3 regions of the Pseudomonas sp. B7 genome follow, and region 1 is predicted to be linked to each of the others. Evidence: predicted binding sites of a transcription regulator. Region 1 holds the regulator's gene; each other region holds the start of a gene.
The links. Region 1 encodes FliA, which starts transcription of late flagellar genes. Its sites were predicted from a motif close to CTAAAGTTTNNNNNNNNNNNGCCGNTAA; they were not measured.
Positions count from the first base shown of each region.

Region 2: the regulator FliA is predicted to act here: its motif matches at 4,596-4,623, upstream of motA (flagellar motor stator protein MotA).
Region 3: the regulator FliA is predicted to act here: its motif matches at 3,217-3,244, upstream of JKA62_RS03425 (flagellar protein MotY).

Region 1 is NZ_JAERRE010000010.1:35,283-45,970, reverse strand. It holds gene flhF (flagellar biosynthesis protein FlhF) at 1-976, shown strand, start outside; gene fleN (flagellar synthesis regulator FleN) at 1,090-1,920, shown strand; gene fliA (RNA polymerase sigma factor FliA) at 1,917-2,657, shown strand; gene JKA62_RS21610 (chemotaxis response regulator CheY) at 2,825-3,196, shown strand; gene JKA62_RS21605 (protein phosphatase CheZ) at 3,214-4,002, shown strand; gene JKA62_RS21600 (chemotaxis protein CheA) at 4,042-6,309, shown strand; gene JKA62_RS21595 (protein-glutamate methylesterase/protein-glutamine glutaminase) at 6,359-7,495, shown strand; gene JKA62_RS21590 (flagellar motor protein) at 7,495-8,235, shown strand; gene motD (flagellar motor protein MotD) at 8,248-9,138, shown strand; gene JKA62_RS21580 (ParA family protein) at 9,182-9,970, shown strand; gene JKA62_RS21575 (CheW domain-containing protein) at 9,973-10,688, shown strand, end outside.
Region 2 is NZ_JAERRE010000002.1:643,123-653,810, reverse strand. It holds gene queG (tRNA epoxyqueuosine(34) reductase QueG) at 1-190, shown strand, start outside; gene JKA62_RS07815 (trimeric intracellular cation channel family protein) at 172-783, opposite strand; gene orn (oligoribonuclease) at 867-1,409, opposite strand; gene rsgA (small ribosomal subunit biogenesis GTPase RsgA) at 1,517-2,548, shown strand; gene motB (flagellar motor protein MotB) at 2,604-3,671, opposite strand; gene motA (flagellar motor stator protein MotA) at 3,675-4,526, opposite strand; gene JKA62_RS07790 (HDOD domain-containing protein) at 4,694-6,232, shown strand; gene JKA62_RS07785 (rhodanese-like domain-containing protein) at 6,272-7,087, shown strand; gene asd (archaetidylserine decarboxylase) at 7,106-7,966, shown strand; gene JKA62_RS07775 (lectin OAA family protein) at 8,027-8,428, opposite strand; gene JKA62_RS07770 (molecular chaperone) at 8,651-10,405, shown strand; gene serB (phosphoserine phosphatase SerB) at 10,445-10,688, opposite strand, start outside.
Region 3 is NZ_JAERRE010000001.1:706,315-717,002, reverse strand. It holds gene bfr (bacterioferritin) at 1-46, opposite strand, end outside; gene JKA62_RS03445 (bacterioferritin-associated ferredoxin) at 246-464, opposite strand; gene JKA62_RS03440 (peroxiredoxin) at 756-1,358, shown strand; gene rnt (ribonuclease T) at 1,433-2,107, opposite strand; gene pyrC (dihydroorotase) at 2,104-3,150, opposite strand; gene JKA62_RS03425 (flagellar protein MotY) at 3,311-4,219, shown strand; gene JKA62_RS03420 (argininosuccinate synthase) at 4,349-5,566, shown strand; gene JKA62_RS03415 (hypothetical protein) at 5,730-6,314, opposite strand; gene JKA62_RS03410 (response regulator transcription factor) at 6,713-7,339, shown strand; gene JKA62_RS03405 (PA3496 family putative envelope integrity protein) at 7,428-7,607, opposite strand; gene nth (endonuclease III) at 7,715-8,353, opposite strand; gene JKA62_RS03395 (Rnf-Nqr domain containing protein) at 8,350-8,931, opposite strand; gene JKA62_RS03390 (RnfABCDGE type electron transport complex subunit G) at 8,928-9,533, opposite strand; gene JKA62_RS03385 (RnfABCDGE type electron transport complex subunit D) at 9,530-10,513, opposite strand; gene rsxB (electron transport complex subunit RsxB) at 10,500-10,688, opposite strand, start outside.

The sequences.
Region 1 (10,688 bases):
ACCGGCGCCTGCAGCGGTTTCCGCAGGCGTTGACCCGCGTGCTCTGGACTCGATGCGTTTCGAGCTCAACAGCCTGCGCGAACTGATGGAAGTGCAACTCGGCACCCTGGCCTGGAACCAGCTGCAAGGCAGTCGTCCGGCCCAGGCGAATCTGTACCGTCGTCTGCAACGCATTGGTCTGTCCGGCCCGCTGTCCCGTGATCTGCTGTCGATGATCACCGAGATCGACGAACCGCGTCAGGCCTGGCGCATGCTGCTGGCGCACCTGGCGCGGATGATTGCCGTGCCGGAAGTCGAGCCGCTGGAAGAGGGTGGGGTGATTGCGATGGTCGGTCCTGCCGGCATGGGCAAGACCACCACCCTGGCCAAGCTGGCCGCCCGCTACGTGCTCAAGTACGGCGCGCAGAACATCGCGCTGGTGAGCATGGACAGTTTCCGTATCGGCGCGCAGGAGCAGCTCAAGACGCTGGGCCGCATCCTTAACGTTTCGGTGACCCACGTCGATCCGGGCCAGTCCCTGGTGCAGGCGCTGGATCCACTGCTGCGCAAGCGCGTGGTGCTGATCGATACCGCCGGCCTGCAGGCCAGCGATCCGGCCCTGCGCATGCAGCTGGAAAGTCTGGCCGGTCGTGGCATTCGGTCAAAAAATTATCTGGTTCTGGCAACCACCAGCCAAAAACAGGTTCTAACCGCCGCTTATCACAGTTACAAGCGTTGCGGGCTGGCCGGCTGCATCCTGACTAAACTGGATGAGACGGCCAGTCTGGGCGAAGTGTTGAGCCTGGCGATCAGTCACGAACTGCCGGTTGCCTACCTGACCGATGGCCCACGGATTCCGGATGATCTGCATCTGCCGCGGCGTCATCAACTGGTCAGTCGCGCCGTCAGCGTGCAAATGCAGGAAGAACCCAGCGAAGAAGCCATGGCTGACATGTTCGCTGATATCTACCACAGTCCGACCAAGCAGGTTGGCTGAGGTAATGAACAGTTTTCGTACCTACATCGATGGCCTGCCACGCATTGTTCCGGTTGTGAACGCGCAGCCAGTAATGTGGCCTCCGTCTATGCAAGACAAGGTAAAGAAATAACATGGGCAGCATGCATCCCGTACAGGTGATCGCGGTGACCGGCGGCAAAGGTGGCGTCGGCAAGACTAATGTGTCAGTGAACTTGTCCCTGGCCCTGGCAGAGCTTGGCCGTCGGGTCATGCTGCTGGACGCCGACCTGGGGCTGGCGAACGTCGACGTTCTGCTGGGCCTCACACCCAAACGAACCCTGGCCGACGTGATCGAAGGCCGCTGCGAGCTGCGCGACGTGCTGTTGCAGGGCCCCGGCGGGATCCGCATCGTGCCGGCCGCTTCCGGCACCCAGAGCATGGTTCACCTGAGCCCGGCCCAGCATGCCGGCCTGATTCAGGCGTTCAGCGACATCGGCGACAATCTCGACGTGCTGGTGATCGACACCGCTGCGGGTATTGGTGACTCGGTAGTCAGTTTTGTGCGCGCAGCGCAAGAAGTGTTGCTGGTGGTCTGCGACGAGCCGACCTCGATCACCGACGCCTACGCGCTGATCAAACTGCTCAACCGCGATTACGGCATGAACCGCTTCCGCGTCCTGGCCAACATGGCCCAGAGCCCGCAGGAAGGTCGCAATCTGTTCGCCAAGTTGACCAAGGTCACGGATCGCTTCCTCGACGTCGCCCTACAATACGTCGGCGCGGTGCCCTACGACGAAAGCGTGCGCAAGGCGGTGCAGAAGCAGCGTGCGGTCTATGAAGCCTTCCCGCGTTCCAAGTGCGCACTGGCGTTCAAGGCGATTGCACAGAAGGTCGACACCTGGCCGCTGCCCGCCAACCCGCGCGGCCACCTCGAATTTTTCGTCGAGCGCCTCGTGCAGCAAACGGCAGGACCTGTGCTATGACCGCCAGCGGTATGAATTTCTACAAGAAGTCGGCGCGTGACGCGCAGTACGAGTTGATCGAGCGTTACGCGCCACTGGTCAAACGCATCGCCTACCACTTGCTGGCGCGGTTGCCGGCCAGTGTGCAGGTCGAAGACTTGATCCAGGCCGGGATGATCGGCCTGCTCGAAGTCTCGACCAAATATGACGCCAGCAAGGGTGCCAGTTTTGAAACGTACGCGGGCATCCGGATCCGCGGCGCGATGCTCGATGAAGTCCGAAAAGGGGACTGGGCTCCGCGCTCGGTTCACCGCAATACCCGTATGGTCAGCGACGCGATTCGCTCGATTGAAGCTAAAACCGGCCGTGACGCTAAAGATCACGAAGTTGCGGCCGAACTCCAATTGAGTCTCGACGATTACTACGGGATTTTGAACGACACCCTGGGCAGCCGCCTGTTCAGTTTCGACGACCTGTTGCAGGACGGCGAACACGAAGGGCTGCACGAGGATGGCGCCAGTGCTCATCTGGAGCCGTCGCGCGATCTGGAAGACGAACGTTTCCAGGCCGCGCTGGCGGACGCGATTGCCAATTTGCCGGAGCGTGAGCGACTGGTGTTGGCGCTGTACTACGACGAAGAGCTGAACCTCAAGGAGATCGGTGAAGTCCTTGGCGTCAGTGAATCGCGGGTCAGCCAGTTACACAGCCAGTGCGCGGCCCGCTTGCGGGGGCGTTTGGGGGAGTGGCGAGCGCGCTGAAGGCAGTGTGGGGACACTGCGAACGAGGCTGGTGCGGTGGTGAACGGCACCGGTCTTGCTCTGTTGTGCTCCAGACAGTCATCGAGTGTTTTGCCGGATTGATTGAAATGGCGCGTCCAGGTGCTGGGCGCGTTTAAGACTGCTTGGAGGTCGAATTGAACAAAGACATGAAAATCCTCATCGTTGATGACTTCTCAACGATGCGGCGGATCATCAAGAACCTGTTGCGAGATCTCGGGTTCACCAACACCGTTGAAGCCGACGATGGCACCACTGCCATTCCGGTGCTCAACAGCGGCAGCATCGACTTTCTGGTGACCGACTGGAACATGCCCGGCATGACCGGTATCGACCTGCTGCGCCACGTGCGCGCCGATGAAAAGCTCAAGCACCTGCCGGTGCTGATGGTGACCGCTGAAGCCAAGCGCGAGCAGATTATCGAAGCGGCCCAGGCCGGCGTTAACGGCTACGTGGTCAAACCTTTCACGGCTCAGGCGCTGAAAGAAAAAATCGAGAAGATTTTCGAACGCATCGGCTGATGACGCGCGGGGGAGCTATGGAGCATAACGAATCTTCACAGGGCGACTTCGAGTCGACTCTGAAAAAACACGCCGTCGAACTGGTCGAAAGCCTTGAAAAAGGCAAGTTCGGCGACGCCGTGCAACTGATCCATGAGCTCAATCAGACCCGTGACCGTGGCCTGTACCAGGAAGTGGGCAAGCTCACGCGTGAACTGCACAGTGCGATCGTCAATTTCCAGATCGATCCGCACATGCCACAGGCTGAGGAAGTGTCGCAAATCACCGACGCTACCGAGCGCCTGGGCTACGTGGTCAAACTGACCGAAGCTGCCGCCAACCGCACCATGGATCTGGTGGAAAGCGCGACCCCCGTGGTCAATGGCCTGGCTGACGAAGCCCAGGCCTTGAGCGCCGATTGGGGCCGCTTCATGCGCCGTGAGGTCGGGGCTGAGGAGTTCCGTGAGCTGGCGCGCCGGGTCGACGGTTTTCTGGCACGCAGCAGCGCGGACAACCGCGCCGTGTCGAGCAATCTGAACGACATTCTGCTCGCCCAGGATTACCAGGATCTCACTGGCCAGGTGATCAAGCGCGTGACCCAATTGGTCACCGAAGTCGAAAGCAACCTGCTCAAACTCGTGCTCATGGCCAGCCAGGTGGACCGCTTTGCGGGCATCGAACATGACCGTGCGGCGATGCTTGCTGAAAAAGATCCACAAAAACATCTCTCGCAGGGTGAAGGTCCGCAGATTCATGCCGATAAACGAGAAGACGTTGTGTCCGGTCAGGACGATGTGGACGATTTGCTATCCAGCCTTGGATTTTGAGTTTTTTTGGGTTTTTAGACCTGTAGGAGCACCCCATTAATGAGCTTCGGCGCCGATGAAGAGATCCTTCAGGATTTCCTGGTTGAGGCCGGCGAGATTCTTGAGCAACTGTCCGAACAACTGGTCGAGCTGGAAAGCCGCCCGGATGACGCAGATCTGCTCAACGCAATTTTTCGCGGTTTCCACACTGTAAAAGGGGGCGCCGGCTTCCTTCAGCTCAACGAGCTGGTGGAGTGCTGTCACATCGCCGAAAACGTGTTCGACATCCTGCGCAAGGGTGAGCGTCGCGTAGATGCAGAACTGATGGACGTGGTGCTCGAAGCGCTGGACGCGGTGAACAGCATGTTCAGCGAAGTCCGCGATCGCAGCCCGATCACTGCCGCCACCCCGGAACTGCTGGCCGCCCTGGCGCGTCTGGCCGAACCGCAATCGGCGGATGAAGTTCCGGCTTCGCCCGTTGCCGAGATGATCGAAGAACTGGTCGTCGAAGGCGATTCGGGTGACATCACCGATAACGAATTTGAACAGTTGCTGGACTCGCTGAACGCCGTCAAGGCCGAAGCCGAAGCCCCGGCGGCTGCCGCTGCGCCAGCTTCTGTTGAAGCGGCCAGCGATGAAATCACCGACGCCGAGTTCGAGTCGCTGCTCGATCAGTTGCACGGCAAGGGCCAGTTCGCGGCCGACGCCGTGGCACCGGCGGCCGCTGCACCTGCTGCTCCGGCGGCGGGCGACAGCTCGGACATCACCGACGACGAATTCGAAGCCTTGCTCGATCAGTTGCACGGCAAGGGCAACTTTGCCGTCGATGCGCTGGAGTCGGCGATTGCTGCGGTCCCTGCGACGGCTGCTCCGGCAGCGGCGGCGGCCGGTAGCGATCTGATCACCGACCACGAGTTCGAATCGCTGCTTGACGATCTGCATGGCAAAGGCAAGTTCACTGACGTCGCCACCGGTGCTGTCGTGACTGCCGGCAATGCTTCGGCTGTTGCAGCGCCAGTTGCGAAGGCCCCGGCCGCTGCGGCAAAACCTGCTGCAAAAACACCTGAGCCGAAAGCCGAACCCGCCAAGCCAGCCGCTGCGGCACCGGCTCCGGCCCGTGCACCGGCGACGCCGCCACCGGAAAAACCGACGACTGAAGCCGAAACCACCGTGCGTGTGGACACCGCGCGTCTCGACGAAATCATGAACATGGTCGGCGAGTTGGTGCTGGTGCGTAACCGTCTGGTGCGCCTGGGCCTGAACAGCGGTGACGAGTCGATGCAGAAGGCCGTGTCGAACCTCGACGTGGTCACCGCCGACTTGCAGACCGCGGTGATGAAGACCCGGATGCAGCCGATCAAGAAAGTCTTCGGCCGCTTCCCGCGTCTGGTTCGCGACCTGGCACGCCAGCTCAAGAAAGAGATCAACCTGGAACTGGTGGGCGAAGAGACCGACCTCGACAAGAACCTCGTCGAGGCACTGGCCGACCCGCTGGTCCACTTGGTGCGCAACGCCGTCGACCACGGCATCGAGTCGCCGGAAGAACGCGAAGCCTCGGGCAAGGCCCGTGGCGGCAAGGTGATCCTGGCGGCCGAGCAGGAAGGCGACCACATCCTGCTGTCGATCTCCGACGACGGCAAAGGCATGGACCCGAACGTCCTGCGTGCCATCGCCGTGAAACGCGGTGTGATGGACAAGGATGCCGCCGATCGTCTGAGCGACACCGAGTGCTACAACCTGATTTTCGCCCCGGGTTTCTCGACCAAGACCGAGATCTCCGACGTGTCCGGCCGCGGTGTCGGCATGGACGTGGTGAAGACCAAGATTTCCCAGCTCAACGGTTCGATCAACATCTACTCGACCAAGGGCCAGGGCTCGAAGATCGTCATCAAGGTGCCGCTGACGCTGGCGATCATGCCGACCCTGATGGTGATGCTCGGCAACCAGGCGTTCGCGTTCCCGCTGGTGAACGTCAACGAAATCTTCCACCTCGACCTGTCGACCACCAACGTGGTGGACGGCCAGGAAGTGGTGATCGTGCGGGACAAGGCGCTGCCATTGTTCTACCTCAAGCGCTGGCTGGTCAGCTCCGCCGCTCACGAAGAGCAGCGCGAAGGCCATGTGGTGATTCTTTCGGTGGGCACCCAGCGGATCGGCTTCGTCGTCGATCAACTGGTCGGTCAGGAAGAAGTGGTCATCAAGCCATTGGGCAAGATGCTCCAGGGAACCCCGGGCATGTCCGGCGCCACCATCACCGGTGACGGCCGCATTGCACTGATTCTCGATGTTCCGAGCATGCTCAAGCGTTACGCCGCACGGCGTATTTGAATCCGGGGTGGCGGGGCGACAACGTCCCGCCGCACCTAATGGAGTGTTTATGGCAGTCAAAGTCCTGGTGGTGGACGATTCGGGTTTTTTCCGCCGCCGCGTCTCGGAAATTCTTTCAGCGGATCCGAGCATCCAGGTTGTCGGCACGGCAACCAACGGTAAAGAGGCGATCGATCAGGCCCTGGCCCTCAAGCCGGACGTGATCACCATGGACTACGAGATGCCGATGATGGATGGCATCACGGCCGTGCGGCACATCATGCAGCGCTGCCCGACCCCGGTGTTGATGTTCTCCTCGCTGACGCACGAAGGCGCCCGGGTCACCCTGGATGCGCTGGATGCCGGCGCGGTGGATTTCCTGCCGAAGAATTTCGAAGACATCTCCCGCAATCCGGAGAAGGTCAAGCAACTGCTGTGCGAGAAGGTGCACAGCATCTCGCGCAGCAACCGTCGTTTCAGTGCCTACAGTGCGCCGGCGCCTGCCGCTGCACCTACGCCTGCACCGATTCCGGCAGCAGCGCCGTCGAGCTTTGGCAGCCACAGCGCTCCGGCCCGTCCGGCTCCTGCGCCTGCACCGACTCGCGCGCCAGCGGCCAGCGCTTCGTCGCCAGCGCCGAAACGCAAGAACTACAAGCTCGTGGCGATTGGTACATCGACCGGCGGCCCGGTAGCGCTGCAACGGGTTCTGACTCAATTGCCGGCCAGCTTCCCGGCGCCGATCGTGCTGATCCAGCACATGCCGGCGGCCTTCACCAAGGCCTTCGCCGAACGCCTGGACAAGCTATGCCGCATCAGCGTCAAGGAAGCCGAGGATGGCGACATCCTGCGTCCGGGCCTGGCGCTGCTGGCACCGGGTGGCAAGCAGATGATGATCGACGGCCGAGGCGCAGTGAAAATCTTGCCGGGCGACGAGCGTCTGAACTACAAGCCGTGCGTGGACATCACCTTCGGTTCCGCAGCCAAATCCTACAGCGACAAAGTTCTGGCGGTCGTACTGACCGGCATGGGCGCCGACGGCCGTGAAGGCGCACGCCTGCTCAAGCAGGGCGGCAGCACGGTCTGGGCCCAGGATGAAGCCAGTTGCGTGATCTACGGCATGCCGATGGCCATCGTCAAGGCTGACCTCGCCGATGCGGTGTACAGCCTGGACGATATCGGCAAGCACATCGTCGAGGCGTGCGTCTGATGGATGTTCTAAGCCTTATCGGGATCATCATGGCGTTCGTCGCCATCATTGGCGGCAACTACCTTGAAGGTGGTCACCTCGGCGCGCTGGCCAACGGCCCGGCAGCGCTGATCGTGCTCGGTGGCACCATCGGTGCCGCGCTGCTGCAATCGCCGATGAGCGCGTTCAAGCGCGCCATGCAGATTCTGGCCTGGATCTTTTTTCCGCCGCGGGTGGACCTGGCTGGCGGCATCGACCGCGTGGTCAACTGGAGCCTCACCGCCCGCAAGGAAGGCCTGCTGGGTCTGGAAGGCGTGGCGGATGCCGAGCCCGACGCCTACTCGCGCAAGGGCCTGCAACTGCTGGTCGACGGCGCCGAGCCGGAAGCGATCCGCAGCATCCTCGAAGTGGATTTCTACACTCAGGAAGCCCGCGATGTCGAAGCGGCCAAAGTGTTTGAAAGTATGGGCGGCTACGCGCCGACCATCGGCATCATCGGTGCGGTGATGGGTCTGATCCACGTGATGGGCAACCTGGCCGATCCGTCGCAACTGGGCAACGGTATTGCGGTCGCGTTCGTTGCCACCATCTACGGTGTGGCCAGTGCCAACCTGATCCTGTTGCCGGTGGCTGCCAAGCTCAAGTCAATCGCGTTGCGACAGTCGCGTTATCGCGAAATGTTGTTGGAAGGGATCTTGTCGATCGCTGAAGGTGAAAACCCACGCTCCATCGAGTTGAAGCTCCAGGGCTTCATGGATTAAGGGACTGACCTCATGGCACGTCGTCGCCAGCATGAAGAGCACGTAAACCATGAACGTTGGCTGGTTTCCTACGCCGACTTCATCACCTTGCTCTTTGCCTTTTTCGTGGTGATGTACTCCATCTCGTCGATCAACGAAGGCAAGTACAAGATCATCTCCGAAGCGCTGATCGGGGTCTTCACCGACTCCGACCGCTCGCTCAAGCCGATCCCGATCGGTGAAGAACGACCGAAGACCGTGACCCCGGCCAAGCCGCTGGTCAAGGACGCCGAACAGGTCGACGCCGGCATCGCCGGGGCCAGCGATCCGCTGAAAAGCATCGCCGATGACATCAGCGCCGCGTTCGGTGATCTGATCTCCTCGAACCAGATGACCGTGCGCGGAAACGAGCTGTGGGTCGAGATCGAACTCAACTCCAGCCTGTTGTTCGGCAGCGGTGATGCGATGCCGAGCGACATCGCGTTCAACATCATCGACAAGGTCGCGGCGATCCTCAAACCGTTCGACAACCCGATCCACGTCGAAGGTTTCACCGACGATCAACCGATCCGCACCGCGCAGTACCCGACCAACTGGGAACTGTCCTCGGCGCGTTCGGCGAGCATCGTGCGCATGCTGGCCATGCAGGGTGTGAACCCTGGCCGCATGGCCTCGGTGGGCTACGGCGAATTCCAGCCGGTGGCCAACAACGCCACCGCTGAAGGCCGGGCGAAGAACCGTCGTGTGGTGCTGGTGGTGTCGCGCAATCTCGATGTGCGCCGCAGCCTGACCGGCACCGGAACCGCCCATGCGCAACCGGATGCCGCGTTGAAGCGTGCTGGCACACAAACTGCACCGACCCCGGTCAAGACGCCGGGACGCGAGAGTGCCGTCAATTCTCCGTCGCCCGCATTAATACGCTGAACCATGTCTCGGCCGAGTATCCCGGCCGGGAGGAACGATCTGAATGAGAGTCTGGGCAGTCGCCAATCAAAAGGGTGGTGTTGGTAAAACCACTTCTTCCATCGCTTTAGCCGGTTTGCTGGCAGAGGCGGGCAAGCGCGTGGTCGTGGTCGATCTCGACCCGCACGGCTCGATGACCAGCTATTTCGGTTACGACCCCGACAGCCTGGAACACAGTAACTACGACCTGTTTCTGCACAAGGGCAGCGTGCCGCAAGGCCTGCCGGGCCAGTTGCTGCTGTCGACCAGTGATGAACGCATTTCCCTGTTGCCGTCGAGCACTGCGCTGGCCACCCTCGAGCGCCAGTCGCCGGGGCAGAGTGGCCTGGGCCTGGTGATCGCCAAGAGTCTGGCGCAGCTGTGGCAGGACTTCGATTACGCGATCATCGACAGCCCGCCGTTGCTCGGCGTGCTGATGGTCAACGCCCTGGCCGCCAGTCAACAACTGGTGATCCCGGTGCAGACCGAACACCTGGCCGTCAAGGGCCTGGAGCGCATGGTCAACACCCTGGCGATGATCAACCGCTCGCGCAAACAGGCGCTGCCGTTCAGCATCGTGCCGACCCTGTTCGACCGCCGTACCCAGGCGTCGATGGGCACCTTGCGCGTGCTGCGCGACAAATTCCCCGACGAGATCTGGCAGGGTTACATCCCGGTCGATACCCGTCTGCGCGACGCCAGTCGTGCCGGTGTCACCCCTTCGCAGTTCGACGGCAAGAGCCGTGGCGTGCTGGCCTACCGCGCGCTGCTCAAGCATCTGCTGGCGCAGCAACTTGTTCCGCAGGTGGCTTGAGCATGAATCGGCCGATCAAGCTGACGTCGAAGCCGCAACTGGCGCTGCAGTCCTATCTGGACGGCTTGCTGCAGGAAGTGACGGACGAGGTCGAGCAGGAAATCGTGGCGCCGGTCGAGGTGGTCGAGACCGCTGCGGCGCTCGATGAATTCCAGGCCGCCGTGCTTGAAGAGCAGGCCCGGGATGCGCAAAAAGCCGCCCGGCCGGTCGCCCCGGTTGCAGCGCCTGCCGCTGTGGTAGCCAAAGCGCCTGCGACCCTGATCAAAGAGCCTGAGCCGGTGCGTGTGGTATCGACACTGGCACCGCTGCTGCAAACACAACTTCTGCAAACGCCTCCGGTTCCGGCGGCGCCAGAACCCGAGCCTGTAGCGCCTGCGCCAGCCCCGGTCGAACCGACCCTGGTTGCGCCGCTGGTCGAAGTGCATCTGCCGCCCAGCAACACGCCGCCACCGGTAGAGACTGATGGCCGTCCGGCCTGGGCTTCGGAAGCCTTCGAATGCCTGCTGTTCGACGTCGCCGGGTTGACCCTGGCCGTGCCGCTGGTGTGCCTGGGCTCGATCTATTCGCTGGCCGGCCATGAGCTGACGCCGCTGTTCGGTCAGCCGGAATGGTTCCTCGGAATCCTGCCAAGTCAGGCCGGGAATCTGAAGGTGCTGGACACCGCACGCTGGGTCATGCCGGATCGCTACCGCGATGATTTCCGTCAGGGCCTGCAGTA
Region 2 (10,688 bases), on a different contig from region 1:
TTCACCATTGCGCCGTGCGGGATACGAACGCTGGCTGCGCAATCTGGCGGTTGGATTGGGTAATGCGCCATCGAGCATTCCAGTGCTGGAAGCGCTCAAGGCCCGGCGCGAATACCCGTCAGAACTGGTGCGTGAACATGTGGAATGGGCGCTGAAACAACACGCCGACCGTCAAGGTGCGTCGTTATAGACGAACTTCGGCATTTCCCAGTGGAAGCGAATCGCCAACAGCCGCAGTAGAAAGCCACCGAACAACGTGATCAGGATCGCCTGTTCGCTCGGCACATTCAGGAACAGACAGAGCATGTAGCACCACGCCGCAGCGAACGAGACGCTGGCGTACAGCTCACGGCGGAAGATCAACGGGATGTCGTTGCAGAAGATGTCGCGCAGAATGCCGCCGAACACACCCGTGATCACGCCGCTGACCGAAGCCACCAACATGCCGTGGCCCATTTCCAGGGCGGTCATGCAGCCGATCAGGGTGAACGCCACCAGACCGACCGCGTCGAGCACCAGAAACAGCGAGCGCAGGTGACGCATCCAGCGTGCGGTGAACACGGTAATCATCGCCGCAATCGTCGTCAGCACCAGGTATTCCGGGTGTTTGACCCAGGTCAGCGGGTAATGCCCGAGCAGCACGTCGCGCACTGAACCACCGCCCAATGCGGTGACGCAGGCGATCAGCACCACGCCGAACCAGTCCATGCCACGGCGGCCCGCAGACAGGGCGCCGGTCATGGCTTCGGCAGTAATGGCGACGAGGTAGAGCATCAGCAACATGGTGGCGATCCTGGCAGGAAGGCGCGCAGTCTACTCACTTCGCCGAGGCACCAAAAGAGGGCGCCCCGGCGAGGGTGCCGATCTCAGAACTTGATGAAATGCTTGCGGTAGTGCTGCAGCTCGGCAATCGACTCGCGGATGTCATCCAGTGCGAGGTGAGTGCTGCCCTTCTTGAAGCTGTCACGCACGTCCGGCGCCCAGCGCGCGGCCAGCTCCTTGAGCGTGGAGACGTCGAGGTTGCGGTAGTGGAAGTAGCTTTCCAGCGCCTTCATGTGGGTATAAAGGAAGCGGCGATCCTGGCAGATGCTGTTGCCACAGATCGGCGACTTGCCCTTCGGCACCCACTGTTCGAGGAAGGCGATGGTTTCGGCTTCAGCCTCGGCCATGCTCACACGGCTTTCACGCACGCGCTGGGTCAGGCCGGAGTTGCCGTGGGTGCGGGTGTTCCACTCGTCCATGCGGGCGAGGACTTCGTCGCTATGGTGGATGGCGATCACCGGGCCTTCGGCCAAAGTGTTCAGGTCACTGTCGGTGACGATGGTGGCCATCTCGATGATGACGTCGTTTTCCGGATCGAGACCGGTCATTTCGAGGTCGATCCAGATCAGATTCTGCGGGTTTTGCATATTTCGGCTCCTGAGCAATGCTGCGCAGTTTAGCCTAGGCAGCCTGCCGGGCGTGCTAAACTCGCGGCCGTTTTACCTAATCGCTGTATTCTTCAGACGGAACACCCATGGCCAAACGCCAACTCAATCGTCGTCAAAACTGGCGCATCGAAAAGATTCAGGGCGAGCGCGCCGCCCGCGCCGCCAAACGCGAGTCCTCGGCCGTCGAGGCCCTCGAAGGCGGCGATCTGGGCCCGGAACAGCACGGTCTGGTGATCGCCCACTTCGGTGTGCAGGTCGAGGTCGAGGCCGTTGACGGCGAACTGGCCGGCCAGGTCTTCCGCTGCCACCTGCGCGCCAACCTGCCAGCGCTGGTGACCGGCGACCAGGTGGTCTGGCGCGCCGGCAACCAGGGCATCGGCGTGATCGTCGCGCAACTGCCGCGCACCACCGAGCTGTGCCGCCCGGACAGCCGTGGCCAGCTCAAACCGGTGGCCGCCAACGTCGACATGATCGTCATCGTCTTCGCCCCGCTGCCCGAGCCCCATGCGAACCTGATCGATCGTTATCTGGTCGCCGCCGAGCACGCCGGCATCCGCCCGTTGCTCCTGCTGAACAAATTCGACCTGATCGACGAACAGAACGCCCCGGCGCTGAATGCCCTGCTGGCGGTCTATCGCACGCTGGGTTATCCGGTACTGGAAGTCTCGGCGCACCACGGCAACGGCATGGAGCAATTGCAGAAGCAGCTCGACGGGCGCATCAGCGTGTTCGTCGGCCAGTCCGGTGTCGGCAAGTCATCCTTGGTCAACAGCCTGCTGCCGGAAGTCGAAACCCGCGTCGGCCCGCTGTCCGAGTTGTCGGGCCAAGGCACGCACACCACGACAACCGCACGCCTGTTCCACTTCCCCGGCGGCGGCGAGCTGATCGACTCCCCGGGCATCCGTGAATTCGGCCTCGGCCACGTCAGCCGCGCCGACGTCGAAGCCGGCTTCATCGAGTTCAACGATCTGCTCGGCACCTGCCGCTTCCGCGACTGCAAGCACGACCGCGAACCGGGATGCGCACTGCTCAAAGCCCTGGAAGACGGCCGCGTGCAGCAGCAGCGAATGAACAGCTACCGCTCGATCATCGCCAGCCTGCCGGAAAACGGTTACTAGGCTTTCAAGTAACCAGACACAAAAAAGCCGACATCGCTGTCGGCTTTTTTGTGGGTCACTGTTTCGGCGCGGGAGCCGGTGCAGCAGGCGCCGGGGCTGGCGCCGCGCTGCCTGGTTCGGTCGGTTTCGGCAGCGGGTCGTCGAACAGGTTCAGCCGTTCGCGCAACTCGTGGGCCGGCACTGGCTGCTGATCCGCCGGCAAGGCGTTCGGGTCGACCGGGGTGGCCGGGGCGGCGCCGTTCTGGCCTTGATCCGCCGGTTTCGACGGGTCGGCACCTTGCGCACCTTCGATGGCGGCCTGGGCCTTCTTGGTCAGCACCACGATGTCGATACGGCGGTTGACCGGGTTGAACGGGTTCTCCTTGTCGAACAGCGCCGACGAGGCGTAACCCACCACACGCGCCACTTGCGAGTCCGGGTAACTGCCCGCCACCAGCGCACGCCGGGCGGCGTTGGCGCGGTTGGCCGAAAGCTCCCAGTTGCCGAAATCGCCGTTGCCCACGTAAGGCTTGGCGTCGGTGTGACCGCTGATGCTGATCTTGTTCGGCACCGCCTTGATGGTGTCGGCCATGGCCAGCAGGATGTCTTCGAAGTACGGCTTCAGGCGTGCAGAACCGGAGTCGAACATCGGCCGGTTCTCGGCGTCCATGATCTGGATACGCAAGCCGTTCGGCGTGATTTCGAACAGAATCTGATCCTTGAACTTCTGCAACTGCGGGTTCTCGTCGACCTTGTTCTGCAGTTCTTGCAGCAACAGTTCCAGGCGTTCTTTCTCGACCTGCTCGGCCATGCCTTCAACCTGTTCGGTGTCGACCGTGACCTTGTCCGGCTGCGGCTGCGACTTCACTTCGGGGTTGAGGGTATTTTCCGGCGCCAGGGTCGGCGTACCGCCCAGGTCGATGATGTACGGCGTGCCGCTCTCGGAGAAACCGACCGGGTCCTTGAAGTAACCGGCGATGGCGATCTTCTGTTCCGGGGTCGCGGTGGACAGCAGCCACAACACCAGAAAGAACGCCATCATCGCCGTCGCGAAGTCGGCGAAGGCGATCTTCCACGCCCCGCCGTGATGCCCGCCGGCGATGCGCTTGACGCGCTTGATGATTATCGGCTGGTTATTTTCCATGACTTAACGACCGCGAACGGCTTGTTCCAGCTCGGCAAAGCTTGGACGGTGAGCCGGGTACAGCACCTTGCGACCGAACTCGACAGCCAGCGACGGCGGCATGCCGGAAGCCGAAGCCACCAGAGAGGCCTTGATGGCTTCGTAGACGTTCAGCTCTTCCTTGGCATCGTGCGCCAGGGAGTGCGCCAAAGGACCGAAGAAACCGTACGCCGCGAGAATACCGAAGAAGGTACCCACAAGTGCCGCACCCACGTGCAGGCCGATGGATTTCTGATCGCCTTCACCCAGCGAGGCCATGGTCACCACGATACCGAGTACCGCCGCGACGATACCGAAACCCGGCATGGCGTCGGCGATGCCGTTCACCGCGTGGGACGGATGCTCAAGGTCTTCCTTCAGGCTGTACAGTTCCATGTCGAACAGGCCTTCCAGCTCGTGGGGAGCCATGTTGCCGGAGGACATGATGCGCAGGTAGTCGCAGATGAACGCGGTCATGCGTTCGTCTTTCAGTACCGCCGGGTACTTGGCGAAGATCGGGCTCGCGGCGGCGTCTTCGATGTCGCCTTCGATGGCCATCATGCCTTCACGGCGGCTCTTGTTGAGGATCTCGTAGATCAGGCCAAGCACTTCCAGATAGAACGTGTGGCTGAAACGCGAACTGAACATGCTCAGGGATTTCTTGAGCACGTGCATCGTCATGTAGCCGGGGTTGGCCTGGAGGAAGGCTCCGAGTGCCGCACCGCCGATGATCATCACCTCGAAGGGCTGGATCAGGGCGGCAATCTTGCCGTGGGAGAGCACGTATCCGCCGAGCACGCTCGCGAATACGACGATGATGCCGATAATTTTAGCCATAGGTAGAAAGGTACTTGTTTAAGTCGGGTTCAAGGTCATATTCGGAAGTTAAAAAATCTCTTCTTCTACTTATCGGCAAAACTGCGCCAGACTATAGCCAGTTCAGGCGAAAAGCCAATTTAGCCCATGCCGGGCGCGTCTACAGTCAGTGAAGATCTCGTCCAGACATGGCTAATGAAACGAACGTCCCACACGTAAAACCGACCACACTCGATGGCTGGGTGAAGCTGCTCGACAGCGTTCGTCTGCCAGTGCCGCAAGACGCCCATGACCGGGTCTGCCGGGCGATTCGCGATGACCGCAGCTCGCTGCGCGACATCGCCGACCTGATGCAGGACAGCCCGGCGCTGGCCCTGAGCATCATCCGCGAAGCCAACCGCCACACCCACGGCAACATGACTGCGCCTGCGGAAAACCTCGAAGTGGCGATCAATCGCCTCGGCCTTGCCCGTACCGAAGAACTGCTCGCCCGCCTGCCCGCCGAACCTGCCGCGCAGATCCCCCAGGCCCTGCGCCAGTTGCAGATGATCAGCCAGCACGCCACGCAACAGGCCAACGGTTTTTTCGCCAGTCGCCTGGCGCGACTGTGGCAGGACATTCATTGGGGCAGCCTGTTGTTTCTGTCGCCGCTGTGGCCGTTGGCGCTGACCTTTCCCCAACTGCTTGAAGAGTGGGAAGTGCGGGTTATCCACAAGGGTGAATCGGCGCGAGTCGTGGAAAAGCAGCTGTTCGGCGTACGCCTGCTGAAGATCGGCGAGGCGCTGGTGCAAGTCTGGCGTCTGCCGGTCTGGGTGCAGCAAGGTTATCGGCTGCTGCTGACCGAACAGCGCGAACTGGTCAAAGTCCTGCGCATTGCCCGCGACGTCGATCATCCGTTGCGCCAGCAGAATCGCCTCGATGACGACCCGACCCTGCGCCGCTGGCTCAACCAGCCGGCCAACACCGTGTTGCTGGCCAACGGACTGGCACTGTCGGCGCAACAGGCCTGGGACAGTCCGCACAGTGAGCGCTGGCAATTCCTGACCAGCCTCTACCTGCAAATCTCGATGGACGAGGTGCAACAACAATTGCACCAACAGGCCGCCGTCAGCGCTCGCCATCATTTCATGCCGGACCTTTGGCACCCGGCGCTTTCGCTGCTGTGGCCGTGGGGTACCCGTCGCCTTCCAGCCGGAATGCTGCCGGCTGCCGCGCCGTCCGCTGAAGACCTGAGCCAGTGGCGCCGGCAATGCGCCGAACTGCTGGCGGTGCCAAGTCGCTTCACCAACGCCATGAGCCTGACCGTCGCCGCCCGCGACGCGCTGGTCGCCAGCGGCATGCGTCGGGTGATGATCCTGATGGCCGACCGCGGCCACGCCAATCTGCGCGTCCATCAAACCTCCGGGTTGCCGAAGGACGCCGCTGCGCTGAATTTCGTCGTCAGCCAGAGTTCGGTGCTGCAACGCTTGCTCGCGCAGCAGGCGCAAGTGCGGATCACCCCGGACAACAACGCCCAGTTTTCCGCCCTGCTGCCGCCCTCGCTGCGCGCCCTTTTCCGTGGTGAACACCTGTTCCTGCGTTCACTGGTGAACAACGGCCGGGTGATCATGATTGTGGTCGCCGACCAGGGTGGCGGTCCGTTCGCCGACATCACCGTGCAAGCCTTCGGCAAAACCGCGCAGTGCATCGAGAAAGCCCTGCACAGTTTTAGCCAGCGCGGCCAATGACAGCTACAATCCCTCCCCTTTGTGCTCTGGAGACCTCACATGTCTGATTTCTCTGGCCTGGCCCTGGTGATCGAGCCGAGCGATCTGCTGCCGCGCCTCGAATCCCGCGATCTGATTCTGGTGGATCTGACCAGTGCCGCCCGCTACACCGAAGGACACATTCCCGGCGCACGTTTTGTCGATCCGAAACGCACCCAGCTGGGTCAGGCGCCGGCTCCGGGGCTGTTGCCGAGCAAGGAAAAAATCGAAGAACTGTTCGGTGAGCTGGGCCATCGCAAAGATTCGGTTTACGTGGTCTATGACGACGAAGGCGGCGGCTGGGCCGGGCGCTTCATCTGGCTGCTCGATGTGATCGGTCACGACAAATATCACTACCTCGACGGCGGTCTGCCGGCGTGGCTGGCGGAGGGTTCACCGATGTCGATCCAGATTCCTCCGGCGGTGGGCGGCCCGGTTGCCTTGACCCTGCACGAGGAACCGACCGCCACCCGCGAATACCTGCAAAGCCGTCTCGGCGCCGCTGACCTGGCGATCTGGGACGCTCGCGGGCCGCTGGAGTATTCCGGTGAGAAGGTCCTGGCGGCCAAGGGCGGGCACATCCCCGGCGCGGTCAATTTCGAATGGACGGCGGGCATGGATCAGGCGCGCCAACTGCGCATCCGTACCGACATGCCGCAGATCCTCGAAAACCTCGGGATCACCAAGGACAAAGAGATCATTACCCACTGCCAGACCCATCACCGGTCCGGTTTCACTTATCTGGTGGCCAAGGCTCTCGGTTATCCGCGGGTCAAGGGCTACGCCGGTTCCTGGGGCGAATGGGGCAACCACCCCGACACCCCCGTCGAGCTTTAAGGATTTTTAAGGACAGTCATGAAAGAGCGTTTGTTTATCATCAGCCAATACCTGCTGCCGCATCACTTGCTGTCGCGCCTTGCCGGCTGCATTGCCGAGTGCCGCGTGCGCTGGTTCAAGAATGCCTTCACCACCTGGTTCGCCAAGCGTTATCAAGTGGACATGTCGCAGGCACTGGTTGAAGACGTGACCGCTTACGAGCACTTCAACGCCTTCTTCACCCGCGCCTTGAAAGACGGCGCTCGCCCACTGGATCAGACCCCGGGCGCGATCCTCAGCCCGGCCGACGGTGCGATCAGCCAGCTCGGCCCGATCGAACACGGTCGTATCTTCCAGGCCAAGGGCCACAGCTTCAGCGTGCTGGAACTGCTGGGCGGCGATGCAGCCAATGCTGCACCGTTCATGGGCGGTGAATTCGCCACTGTTTACCTGTCGCCGAAGGACTACCACCGCGTGCACATGCCGCTGGCCGGCACCCTGCGAGAAATGGTCTACATCCCGGGCCGGATCTTCTCGGTCAACCAGACCACCGCAGAAAACGTTCCGGAACTGTTCGCCCGCAACGAGCGTGTAGCGTGCATCTTCGACACCGAGCGCGGGCCAATGGCCGTGGTGCTGGTGGGCGCGATGATCGTGGCCTCGATCGAAACCGTGTGGGCCGGTCTGGTCACGCCACCGAAGCGCGAACTGAAAACCTTCCGTTACGACGAAGCCGCCCGTGCGCCGATTCATCTGGAGAAAGGTGCGGAACTGGGGCGCTTCAAGCTGGGTTCGACCGCGATCGTGCTGTTCGGGCCGGATCAGGTGAAATGGGTTGAAGAATTGAAAGCCGGCTCGCCGGTACAGATGGGTCAGGCCCTGGCACAGTCGAACGCCTGAACCTGTTGATCCGCCCTTTCGCACGTCTGCGAAGGGGCGGACACGACCTGAGTGGCGCCGTTACTCTATCTGCCCACGGAAGCCGATCGGCCCTTCGTTGGCGTAGGTATTGGTGCCGCTGAGGTTTTTCCCTCCGTCACTGGACGTGACGCTCAACGCGATAACATTCTGGTTATCCCGCCCGCCGATCACCCACTTGCCACCTGGGTGCCACGGGGCATCGTTACCACCCCACTGGTTCTCGACGTTGTACTGGTTCTGGCCAGTGCGCTGAGCCTTGAAGCCAATAGGGCCTTCACCGGCGTAGGTCATGGTGCCGGTAAAGGTTTTGCCACCGTCGCCGGACTTGATCTCGATCGCGACGACGTTCTGGTTGTCCCGCGCGCCCAGCACCCAGGTTCCACCCGGATGCCAAGGTGCCGAACTACCGCCCCATTGATTTGCCACTGCGTATTTAGACATGAACCTCATCTCCTTGAAGTTTCGGGAGACCTGCCCCGACGTTGACGGCAGGCCGTGCAACCGTGCGTTTCCGATCGCACGTCTGAGAGCCTAGTAGCGCCTGCCGAAATGGCATCAGGCCAGCAGACCAACGGTAAAAAAGCCTGGCAATCGCCTGCGAAAAAAACCACAACTGCTAGAGTTTTTGGCATTGCCCTATTCGCCGCCGGAGCTTGCCACGGCATGAGTGAGCCACGATCCCGCCCCCAACTGAGCGCCCCGACGCCCACGCAGTTGCGCCTGTCCTTCTGTGAAGCCACCCCGCGCGACCTCAAGCGCTGGATCGCCGGCCTGCCCAAGGCCAACATCGGCGAAACCGCACGCCTGCTGTATCAAGGCCTCGGCGAACTCAATCAACTGCTGACCCCCAGCGACAACCGCCTGCATCTGCTGGAACTGTTGCGACCCGAGGTTTACTTCGTCTGCCAGCATCTGGAACGGCATTTTCTGCATCAGGCGATCATGCTCGATGAGCGCTCACGCAAGATCAGCAATCTGTGCCAGGCCCTGCAAAGTCAGTTGGCCATCGGTTACAAACACATCATTCTGCGGATCGCGCCCAAGTACTCCCGGGATCGCGCAGCCCTGGTGAGCGAAGCGCTGCAGCGGGCGGCCCACGCGCTGAAAGGGCAACTGGTTCGCGCCACGCAGCTGTACAGCCCGGCGCCGGAACAGCTGTGGTTCGAACTGCATCAATTGTTTCGCTGCGCCTGCGAGCTGCAACTGCAGCATCGCCGGGTACGCGACGATCTTGCCAGCCTGACCGGCGAGTTGAGTGTCGAGCAGACCTACCTCGCCGCCCTGCTGCTGGGCTGCGCCCGTTGCAATCAGTTGCGGCAGAACCAGATCGCGCGCCTGGCCCAAGTAGTGGAACCGTGGAGCGCGTGGCTGAAACTGCATCCCGCCCATCCGGGCGAGGGTTTGTTCGCGGTCTCGGCAGAGATAGACGCCGGCCCGCGCTACCGCTCCCAATTCCGTAGCGAGCAACAGGCCAGTCTGCTCGGTTTCGATCCGCAACCGCTGGTGAACGCCATCGAGGCGCACCTTCAGCATCAGGACACAACGACGCCGCTGCCCGTGCCGGCCGGCCTGACCCTCGACACCCTGCAACACCTGCACGCGACCTGGGGCGAAACCGCCGAGCGCAGCTTTCAGCGCACCGTCGGCCAGGGCAACCTGACCGTGTGCGTCGGCATGAGCGCCCTGCACTTCTACCTCGGCGGCGAACGCACCTTCAGCGAACTGCTCAAGCACCCCGGGGCCCGCGCGGCGAATTTCAGCCGCGCGGTGGTTCAGGGGGAAAAGGACAGCTGGAGCCAGGCGTTCGATGCCGCGCCACAGGGCACGTCCGACGAATTGTTGCCCTACGAAGAAATCCGCTACGAACCGCTGGCCGACGACGAAAGCGGCACCGACAGCCCGCCGCATTATCCGACCTATGCCTTGCCCGTCATCAACCACAGCCCCGGCGGTTACTGCCTGGCCTGGCCAAAAGAAGTACCTGCCGAATTGCAGGCCGGGGAAATGGTCGGGATTCAGGACAGCCTCAATCAGGGCTGGAGCATTGCCGTGGTGCGCTGGATCCGCCAGGTGCGCGGCGCCGGTACGCAAATGGGCATCGAACTGGTGGCGCCCCACGCTCAGCCCTGCGGCTTGCAGCTGGTGCGCACCCGGGATGATCACAGCCATTACCTGCGAGGGTTGTTATTGCCGGAAATCAGTGCGATCGACTTGCCGGCGACGTTACTGGCGCCACGGCTGCCGTTTCAGGAAGGCAATAAAGTGCTGATCAACACCCAGGGTGAAGAACACCGCGCCGGGCTGGATCGGCGGGTGGCGAGCACACACAGTTTCAATCAGTTCGCCTATCGCTCGCTGGAGACCGCCAAAAATGGCGAGAGTGAAGAGGATTTCGACTCGTTGTGGAAATCCCTTTGAGCCAGGACCGCAGCCGAGGGCTGCGATCCTGCGCCGACGTCAGAGCTGTCCGTCGCGATCGCGGAAGCCCAGCAGGTACAGAACGCCATCCAGCCCCAGGGTCGATATTGCCTGCTTCGCCGACTGCTTGACCAGCGGTTTGGCGCGGAACGCCACGCCCAGGCCGGCAATCGCCAGCATCGGCAGGTCATTGGCGCCATCGCCCACGGCGATGGTCTGCTCCAGACGCAAACCTTCTTTTTCGGCCAGCTGTTTCAGCAGATCGGCCTTGCGCTGGGCATCG
Region 3 (10,688 bases), on a different contig from region 1:
CAAGGATCTTGTTGAGATGCTGGATGACTGTTACGTCGCCTTTCATGATGGGAGTCCTGCCCTAAGTAACGGTATATAAGGCAGAGTTTGAGCTTGGTATTTATAAGTGTCAAACCTAAGTTATTGAATAATAAATGAAAATTAATCTGAATAAGAATGTTTGTGTTCCGCGTCTAGACGCTAAGCAGTTGATTTTCAGGCATAAAAAAACCGGACATAAGTCCGGTTCTTCGAATTCTGGATAATTACGCGGCGGTAAATTCTGCCGGGTAGGGGATCGCAGCCTGGGCGGTTTGCAGCTTGGTCAGGGTTTCGCGGACCACTTCCTTCGCCAGGCACGCACATTTGCCGCATTGGCTGGCGACGCCGGTGGCCTGACGGACTTCTTTATAGCTGCAGCAACCTTCATAGATCGCTTCGCGGATCTGTCCGTCGGTGACGCCAGTGCAGAGGCAAACATACATAAGTGAGAACCGTCGCTGGTTGTGACTCAATTGCGATGGATCTTAATGTTAACGAGAATGATTGTCAAAGTGCTTTCCCAGTGGTTTTCATCGCCACAGCCTGTGACTGACGAACGGTGGTGCATGGCCGGATGCCAGCCGGGATTTCGCGAAAAACCTTTAAGGACAGTCGAAAAACGCAGTGTATGATGGTCGGCCCTTGCGAAGGGGGTTCGTGTCACAGGGCTGTCGCCTGAGGGTGGCAGGCTGGCCCGAACCCTGAACTTCAAGTTTCTACACCAGGAGATATCAATGAGCGTACTCGTAGGCAAACAAGCCCCTGACTTCACCGTCCCGGCCGTACTCGGCAATGGCGAGATCGTTGACAGCTTCACCCTGTCCTCGGCCATCAAAGGCAAATACGGCCTGGTGTTCTTCTACCCGCTGGACTTCACCTTTGTCTGCCCGTCCGAGCTGATCGCTCTGGACAACCGCATGGCCGACTTCAAGGCACGCAACGTTGAAGTAGTCGCCGTTTCGATCGACTCGCACTTCACCCACAACGCCTGGCGCAACACACCGGTCAACAATGGCGGCATCGGCCAGGTGAAATACACCATGGCTGCCGACATGAAGCACGAAATCGCCAAGGCCTACGACGTTGAGTCCGAAGGCGGCGTGGCTTTCCGTGGCGCGTTCCTGATCGATGACAAAGGCGTTGTCCGCTCGCAGATCATCAACGACCTGCCGCTGGGCCGTAACATGGAAGAGCTGATCCGTCTGGTCGACGCTCTGCAATTCCACGAAGAGCACGGCGAAGTCTGCCCTGCCAACTGGAAAAAAGGCGACAAAGGCATGAACGCTTCGCCAGAAGGCGTTGCGGCTTACCTGACCGAGAACGCTGCTGCCCTGTAAGGCGCAACGTCGAGGTACAAAAAAACCGGCTCTTGAGCCGGTTTTTTCATGCGCGGGATTTAACCCGACGACCCTCAGTCGTCGAAGTCTTCCCAGCCGCCCATCTGTTTCCAGCGGTTGACGATGCCGCAGAACAGCTCGGCCGTCTTCTCGGTGTCGTAACGCGCGGAGTGCGCTTCACGGCCGTCGAAGTCGATGTCGGCTGCCTGACAGGCCTTGGCCAATACGGTTTGACCGTAGGCCAGACCCGCGAGGGTCGCAGTGTCGAAGCTGGAGAACGGGTGAAACGGATTGCGCTTCATGTCCAGCCGCGCGACGGCAGCATTGAGGAAGCCGAGGTCGAAGCTGCTGTTGTGGCCGACCAGAATCGCCCGCTTGCAGCCGTTGGCTTTCAAGGCCTTGCGCACGCCACGGAAGATGTCGGTCAGCGCTGTTTCTTCGCTGACAGCCATGCGCAACGGATGATCGAGCTTGATCCCGGTGAACTCCAGTGCCGCCGGTTCAACGTTGGCGCCTTCGAACGGCTCGACGCGGAAGAAGTAGGTGTGATCCGGATAGACGAAACCCTTTTCATCCATGGCGATGGTAGTCGCGGCAATCTCCAGCAGAGCGTCGGTGGCCGAGTTGAAGCCACCGGTTTCTACGTCGACGACAACCGGCAGGTAGCCGCGAAAGCGTGCTGCCATTGGATGACGGGAACCGCCGCCACCTTGACCGTCCAGTTCGTCGTCGAAATGGTCTTCACTCACGCGTGTTCCTCCAGCAGGCGCCAGCGCAGTTTTTCACCGGCGCGCAGCGGGATAACGGTCAGCTCGCCGAAAGGCAGGCTGGTCGGGGCGGTCCATTCATCACGAACCAGGGTGATGCGATCGGTGTTTGCCGGCAGGCCATAGAAACGCGGGCCGTTGAGGCTGGCGAACGCTTCGAGCTTGTCCAGCGCATTACGCTGTTCGAAGGCTTCGGCATACAGCTCGATGGCGGCATACGCGGTGTAGCAGCCGGCGCAGCCGCAGGCGGCTTCCTTGGCGTGCTGGGCGTGCGGCGCCGAATCGGTACCCAGGAAGAATTTCGCGCTGCCGCTGGTGGCGGCGTCGAGCAGGGCTTCCTGGTGAGTGTTGCGTTTGAGGATCGGCAGGCAATAGAAGTGCGGCCGGATCCCGCCCACCAGCATGTGGTTGCGGTTGTAGAGCAGGTGATGCGCGGTGATGGTCGCGCCGACGTTGGCCGAAGCCTCGTTGACGAACTGCACGGCATCGCCGGTGGTGATGTGTTCGAACACCACTTTCAGTGTCGGGAAACGCTCGACCACGCGGCGCATGTGCTCGTCGATGAAGATTTTTTCGCGGTCGAACACGTCGACGTCGCCACGGGTGACTTCGCCGTGGATCAACAGCGGCATGCCGGCTTCGGCCATGGCTTCCAGCACCGGGAAAATCTTGTCGATGCTGGTGACCCCGGAATCGGAGTTGGTGGTGGCGCCAGCCGGATACAGCTTGGCGGCGTGCACGAAACCGCTGGCCTTGGCCTCACGGATTTCTTCGGGCTGGGTGCGGTCGGTGAGGTACAGCACCATCAGCGGTTCGAAACGACTGCCGGCCGGGCGGGCAGCGAGAATCCGCTGGCGATAGCCGTCGGCTTCAGCGGCGTTGCGCACCGGAGGTACCAGGTTGGGCATGATGATGGCGCGACCAAAGGTGCGCGCGACATCCGCAACGGTATTGGTCAACACGGCACCATCGCGAAGATGAATGTGCCAGTCGTCGGGACGCAGCAGGGTCAGGCGGTCGGACATGAGGGGATTCCAGGCGGGTCAAACTGAGGCGAATGCTACCGGAAAAGACTCTTGCAGGCACTCGCTATCAAGTTTTGCGACGAGCGTCCGATATCCCATAGGTATGCCGTAAAGATGTATGTCTCGGTCTTTTTTGTTGTAGAAGCCAATGGAGCCTCCCGTGCGCCAGCGATATTTAGCCTTGCTCAGTGTGTTTGCCAGCCTCCCCGCGATGGCACTGACCTACCAGACCCGTCTGGAGAACATTGAGTGGACGGTCGAGGGCGACAAGTTCGAGTGCCGTCTGACGCAGCCGATCACTGATTTTGGCTCAGGGCAATTCGTGCGCAAGGCCGGCGAGCAGGCGACCTTCCGCCTGAACGCCTACAACGCCATGCTCGGCGGTGGTTCGGCGACCTTGCTGGCAGCGGCTGCGCCGTGGCAGCCGGGTCGTGGCGACATCAATCTGGGCACGGTTCGACTGGGCAGCGGCAACGTGCTGTTCAACAGTTCTCAATCCCAGGCCGGGCAGTTGATCAGCGGGCTGATGGACGGTCGCAGCCCGGTGGTGCGCCGGGCATCGGGCGATGGTCGGGTGTCGGAAGTGCGCCTGTTGCCGGTCAAGTTCAGCAAGGCGTTCAATGACTATCAGACCTGCGTGGCGAAACTGCTCCCGCAGAATTTCGATCAGGTCAAGCAATCGCAGATCGGCTTCCCCGGCGAAGGCATCGAACTGGACGCCGCCGCCAAGGCCAAGCTGCAAGTGATGCTCGAGTACATGAAGGCCGATCCGACGGTCAATCACATCGAACTCGACGGCCACTCGGACAACAGCGGCAATCGCCTGACCAATCGCGAACTGTCGCGCCGCCGCGCGCTGGCCGTGGTCGACTTCTTCAAGGCCAACGGCATCCAGGAGTCGCAGATCACCGTGCGTTTCCATGGTGAGCGTTATCCTCTGGTGCCGAACACCAATGCCGCCAACCGGGCCAAGAACCGTCGGGTCAATGTGCACCTTGCGCGGGTGGCACCGACGACTGCTCCAGCGCCTCAGGCCAGCACACCTGCCAACACTGCGGCGACTTCCTGACCTGCCGGTCATCGTCGCTCTCTCGACAGATTCTGTCGCTTTGTCGTCTTAAGCTGTCGCGCCTCTGTAAATTATCGCGTTTGAGCGGTAGACTCCTCGGCTTTCCGTAGAACCCCGTGGAGTGATGGCATGGCGGACGTAAACAAGGTCGTTCTGGCGTATTCCGGCGGCCTGGACACTTCGGTGATCCTCAAGTGGCTGCAGGATACTTATAACTGTGAAGTCGTGACCTTCACCGCTGACCTGGGTCAGGGCGAAGAGGTCGAGCCGGCTCGCGCCAAGGCGCAGGCCATGGGCGTCAAAGAAATCTACATCGACGACCTGCGCGAAGAATTCGTGCGTGACTTCGTGTTCCCGATGTTCCGCGCCAACACCGTTTACGAAGGCGAGTACCTGCTGGGTACTTCCATTGCGCGTCCGCTGATCGCCAAGCGTCTGATCGAAATCGCCAACGAAACCGGCGCCGACGCCATTTCCCACGGCGCAACCGGCAAGGGCAACGACCAGGTGCGTTTCGAACTGGGTGCCTACGCGCTCAAGCCAGGCGTGAAAGTGATCGCCCCTTGGCGCGAGTGGGACCTGCTGTCCCGCGAGAAACTGATGGACTACGCCGAGAAGCACGCGATCCCGATCGAGCGTCACGGCAAGAAGAAATCCCCGTACTCGATGGACGCCAACCTGCTGCACATCTCCTATGAAGGCGGCGTGCTGGAAGACACCTGGACCGAGCACGAAGAAGACATGTGGCGCTGGACCGTCTCCCCGGAGAAGGCTCCCGACACCCCGCAATACCTGGAACTGACCTACCGCAACGGCGACATCGTCGCGCTGGACGGCGTCGAAATGACTCCGGCCACCGTACTGGCGACCCTGAACAGGATCGGTGGCGAGCACGGCATCGGCCGTCTGGACATCGTCGAGAACCGTTATGTCGGCATGAAGTCCCGTGGCTGCTACGAAACCCCGGGCGGCACCATCATGCTGCGCGCTCACCGCGCCATCGAATCGATCACCCTGGACCGCGAAGTCGCTCACCTCAAAGACGAGCTGATGCCGAAGTACGCCAGCCTGATCTACACCGGTTACTGGTGGAGCCCTGAGCGTCTGATGCTGCAACAGATGATCGACGCTTCTCAGGTCAACGTGAACGGCGTTGTGCGCCTTAAGCTGTACAAGGGCAACGTGATCGTGACCGGCCGCAAGTCCGACGATTCGCTGTTCGACGCCAACATCGCGACCTTCGAAGAAGACGGCGGCGCCTACAACCAGGCCGACGCGGCGGGCTTCATCAAGCTCAACGCACTGCGCATGCGTATTGCTGCCAACAAGGGCCGCAAGTTGTTCTAAGTTCTTCGGGCCTGATGGAAAGAACGGCCTTGTCGTAGCGACAAGGCCGTTTTTTTTTGGAGCGGGGGCTCGTTTGACTTGATAGGTACCTGTCAGCGTTACTGTCATCATCGGCTGTACATCGTGCATTGCATGGATGTCTTCCTCCACGCTTTATCTCCTTTCATATCTTTCCCAATACAGATGTATTCAACGAATGAGTGTTGTAAACAATACAGAAGGTTGTTCCTTGTGTTCTTTTGAGTTTTTTTTCCAGATTGTCGATATGTTCTTTAAGTAAAATATCTGACACAGCGTCGGTTAAAAACAGAAACAGCCTCAGCGAATGCTTGTTTGGATGTGGGAACTTTTCCAGTAGCTCCGCTATTACCGAACTCGTGTGTATCTGTCGAATGTCAATGATGTACACCCTGTCCAACGGTTTTGGTAGTTTGACAGCGTGTAAATCGACATTCGGCTGAGTGGGTGCAACCTTGTTCGGAAGATTGATTTCTTCTTCGAAAGCCTTGAGAAAGTTCTTGTCGTTGTCGAAGTCGGATGGAGCATACAGAGAGCGATAGTTGAAGTTCAGGGTGATGAAGAACAGAAACAACAGGTAGAACGGAAAACTGATCAGGAACCAGACGTACAGCTCCCGTTCATTATTATTAAGAAATGGCAGTGATACGGCGGCGGAGGTTTCCGATATAAAAGCGAAGATGGCAATGACGGTAATGGGGTTGGGGATCTTCCTGTTGATTTTTAGCATGGTATTTACTCATGAATGGTCTTTCTCGTCGTCTTGATTGAGTGAGTGGTCGAGTTTCAAGTTGTCGGATAAACAGGATTCTCGGTGTTTGGTGTTTATATTAAATTCCAGGAGTGCGATATGTGTAAGGTGTTTCTGTTTTTTAATGTGTGGTCGCTGATCTTCGTTTCGGTGTTTAGCCTGTCATGAACGCTATCGAGAAGGGCGGGGTAGGAGCCGAACTTCCGGATGGGAGTTCATGTTTTTCTGTGAGTGAGTCTTTTCTGTAGGAATAATCTTTATTGGCTGTAGGAGGCGTCTCTCGGTGCTGGTGTAGAGGAACTTATCCATGCCATGGAGGAAATGACTGAGTTATTGTGCCGGTTCTAAAAATTCGAACAGCGAAACTGGACTTGCCCATGAATAAAGTGCTGATCGTGGATGATCACCCCGTCATTCGTCTTGCGGTACGTATGCTGATGGAACGTCATGGCTACGAAGTCATTGCAGAAACGGATAACGGCGTGGATGCATTACAACTTGCTCGTGACCAGATGCCGGATATCGTCATTCTGGATATCGGCATACCGAAACTGGATGGTCTGGAAGTCATTGCGCGTCTTACGACCATTGCAATGCCATTGAAGGTGCTGGTGCTGACGTCCCAGTCACCGGGACATTTTTCCATGCGCTGCATGCAGTCGGGGGCGGCGGGCTATGTCTGCAAGCAACAGGATCTGACGGAGTTGCTGAGTGCCATCAAGGCGGTACTGTCCGGATACAGCTATTTTCCGAATCAGGCGCTGCATACCGTGCGGACCAGCCTTGGAAACGCCAGCGAAGCGGACATGGTCGATCGCCTGTCCGGGAGGGAAATGATGGTGTTGCAGCAGTTGGCGCGCGGCAAGACCAACAAGGAAATTGCCGACGGAATGTTCCTCAGCAACAAGACCGTGAGTACCTACAAAACCCGGTTACTATTGAAGCTCAACGCGCGCTCGCTGGTGGATCTGATCGAACTGGCGCAGCGAAACGGTCTGGTCTGAGAGTTTCAGTGGCTGACGGATCATGGGCGGATCGGAATCAGCGTGTGACAGAAACAGAAAAGCCTCCGTTTCGGGAGGCTTTCAAATGTCAGAGATCAAAATCGTAATCGGCCAATTGCTTTTGCAGTCGGCGCTCCTCAAGCAGGTTGTCGATGGTTCGGCGTTTGCTCAAGTTGGTCTTGGCGACTTCAACCACAGGATCGGCATCATCGGCCTCCGTGGCGATAAAGTCGTCATCCGCTTCCAATTGCTCTTTGCTGGTGCTCATAAGGTCAACTCCAGGCTAAGACTGCCTTTGGCGCTCCTTATATCGATATTCCAGCAGATGGTAAAAAAGATTTTTTCAATCGATAAATCAATAAAACCAATAGTCGCTCAATCGTCAGAAGTTTTGTGCTTGTAATCGCACAGATCTTCAATCCGACAGCTGCCACAACGGGGTTTGCGTGCCAGACACACATAGCGTCCGTGAAGAATGAGCCAGTGGTGCGAGTCGAGCAGGTATTCTTTTGGCACAAACTTCATCAGCTTCTTTTCCACCTCGACCACATTTTTACCCGGTGCAATGCCGGTGCGGTTGCTGACCCGGAAGATGTGGGTGTCCACGGCCATGGTCAACTGGCGGAACGCGGTGTTGAGCACGACGTTGGCGGTCTTGCGGCCAACGCCGGGCAAGGCTTCCAGTTCTTCACGCGTCTGCGGGACTTCCCCGTTGTGTAATTCGACCAGCAGGCGGCAGGTCTCGATCACGTTTTTGGCCTTGCTGTTATAGAGGCCGATAGTCTTGATGTACTCGGACAACCCTTCGACGCCCAAGGCGTGAATGGCCGCCGGTGTGTTCGCCACCGGAAACAGCTTCGCCGTCGCCTTGTTCACCCCGACGTCCGTGGATTGCGCGGACAGAATCACCGCAATCAATAGTTCGAAGGGCGAGGAGTAGGCCAGTTCGGTCTTGGGCTCGGGGTTGTCCTCGTGAAGCCTGCGGAAAATCTCCAGACGTTTTGCGGCATTCATGGGTGATGCGTTTCCTCGGGTAAGGCGGCAGGGCGAGTCCAGGCCTGACGGGCGGCCAGTAACAATCCAAGCAATATGAAGGCGCCGGGAGCCAGCGTCGCGAAATGCAGGCCGTCGCCGAACAGAATCAAACCTTGCCAGTGTTCGGACAGATGATGGCCGATGCTGCCCTGACCGATCAGCTCACGCAACACTGCGAGCACAATCATCAGCGCGGTAAACAGGCCGCAAAGTTTTAGTCGATTACGGACAGGCCGGCGAAAAAATCCATTGTGTTCCAGCACGACGCACTGCAAGCCAATCAGCCCGGCATAAAGACTGATCAGTTGATGCCACTGCATCGCAACGCGTTGCAGAAAAATATCGGCGCAGCCGGCCAGAGTTGCGGCCAGTATCAGGCTGACCGGCAACAGGCTCTCGCTGCTCAGGCGCGAGCGCAGCGGTGTCATGCACAAACCGTAAACGCCCACGACAACCGCAAACATCAACAGAGTCGCCAGCGCACCCGCAACGGAGTCGGTGGCACCGATCAGCAGCACCAGCATCATTGAGTTCGACAGAGTCGCTGACGTATTCATGGAGCGCTCCCGAGCAGGGTCGTCCGGTGTTCATCGAAGTAACGCAGGGCATCGTGAATGGCATTGATCGCCGCGCGAGAGGTAATGGTTGCGCCCGCGATCTGGTCGAATTCTCCCTGATCCTTTTTCAGCGCCCATCCGGCGTCGGTCGGTTGGTTGCTCGATTTTCCGCTAAAAGTCTCAAGCCAGCCATTTGGCCAGTCGCCGATATGCCCACCCAGCGAAGGCGTTTCGTTTTGCTCGAGGGTTTTGACTCCGAGCAATCGGCCGTCGGCATCGATGGCAATCAGCAACTCGATATTGCCGGCATAACCTTGGGTCCGGCTGCGCAACAGTGCCGCCACGGGGTGGCCGCTTTTGGTCGCCCGATAACCGCCCAGCATCAGACTGTGGCTCAGGTTGATGTCGGTCAGCGTCAGAGGTTGTTCCAGCGGCTGATTGTCGTAAGCGTCGACCGGCAGCACGTCCAGCAATTTACGATTCTCGAACAGACGCTGTGCGGCGGCAATCTGCGGTGCGTTGCTGCGTTGCACCAGCCACGTCACGCCGATGCCCAGCGCGGTAATCAACGCTAGTGTGATCAGGCTGTTCGTTCGGTTCATGGTGTCACCTGCGCCTGACGGGCCATCGCGAAGCGCTCCAGCGCCGGCACGCACAGGTTCATCAACAGCACCGCAAACGCCACGCCGTCGGGGTAACCCCCCCAGGTGCGAATCACGTAAGTCAGCAACCCCACGCCGATGCCGAACAGCAGGCGGGCGAGCGGACTTTTTGCCCCCGAGACCGGTTCAGTGACAATAAAAAATGCCCCGAGCATGGTAGCGCCACTCAGCAGGTGAAACAGTGGCGAGCCGTGGGAGTCCGATCCCGAACCGTTCCAGCACAACAGGCTGATCACGAACAGGCTGGCGAGCATGCCGACCGGCGCGTGCCAGCCAAACACCCGGCGCTGCAACAAAAACAGCCCACCGGCGAGGAACGCCAGATTGATCCATTCAACGCCGTGCCCGCCAAAGCGACCGAATGCCGGATTACCGGCAAACAATTCGTTCATGGTCAGGCTTTTATTGATGCGCAGACTGTCCAGCGCGGTGGCCTGAACCCAGGCATCCGGTTGCGCGCCCAGACTGAACACCTGACCAAAAGCCGCCGTCAGATCCATGCCATGGGCCGGCCAATGGGTCATCGGCTGAGGAAACGTCACCATGGCCAGCGCGAAGCCGAGCATGGCCGGATTAAATGGATTTCGGCCAACACCACCGTAGAGATGTTTGCCCAGCAGCAGGCCCGAGGCGATCGCCGTAACCGTCAGCCACCACGGGCAATAAGGCGGCAGGGCAATCGCCAGCAGCGTGGCGCTGACCACCGCGCTGCCATCGGTCAAGGTGGCCTGCATGGGTTGCTGACGCAGGTGTGTCACGGCGGCTTCAACACCCATAGCCGTGACGACGGACAGGATCAGGTTGATCAGCACGCCCCAACCGTAAAACCAGAACAACGCCAGCCAACCCGGCAATGTCGCCAGCAAAACCAGCTTCATTGCCTGTTGCAGGCGCTCGTCTCTGGTTTCAATGGATGACATGGGCTTGTACCTGCCGCTCTGCTTCTTGCAGGCGGGCGCGGGCTTTTTCGAGGATGTCGGTGGGCGTGCCGTCGCGCCGTTGCAGTTTGTTAAGGTCGGCGCGAGCGTAGGCCAGTTCGGTTTTCAGCTGGCGCAACTGGTCGTCGATCGGACGTTTCTCGACACGCACAAGCTC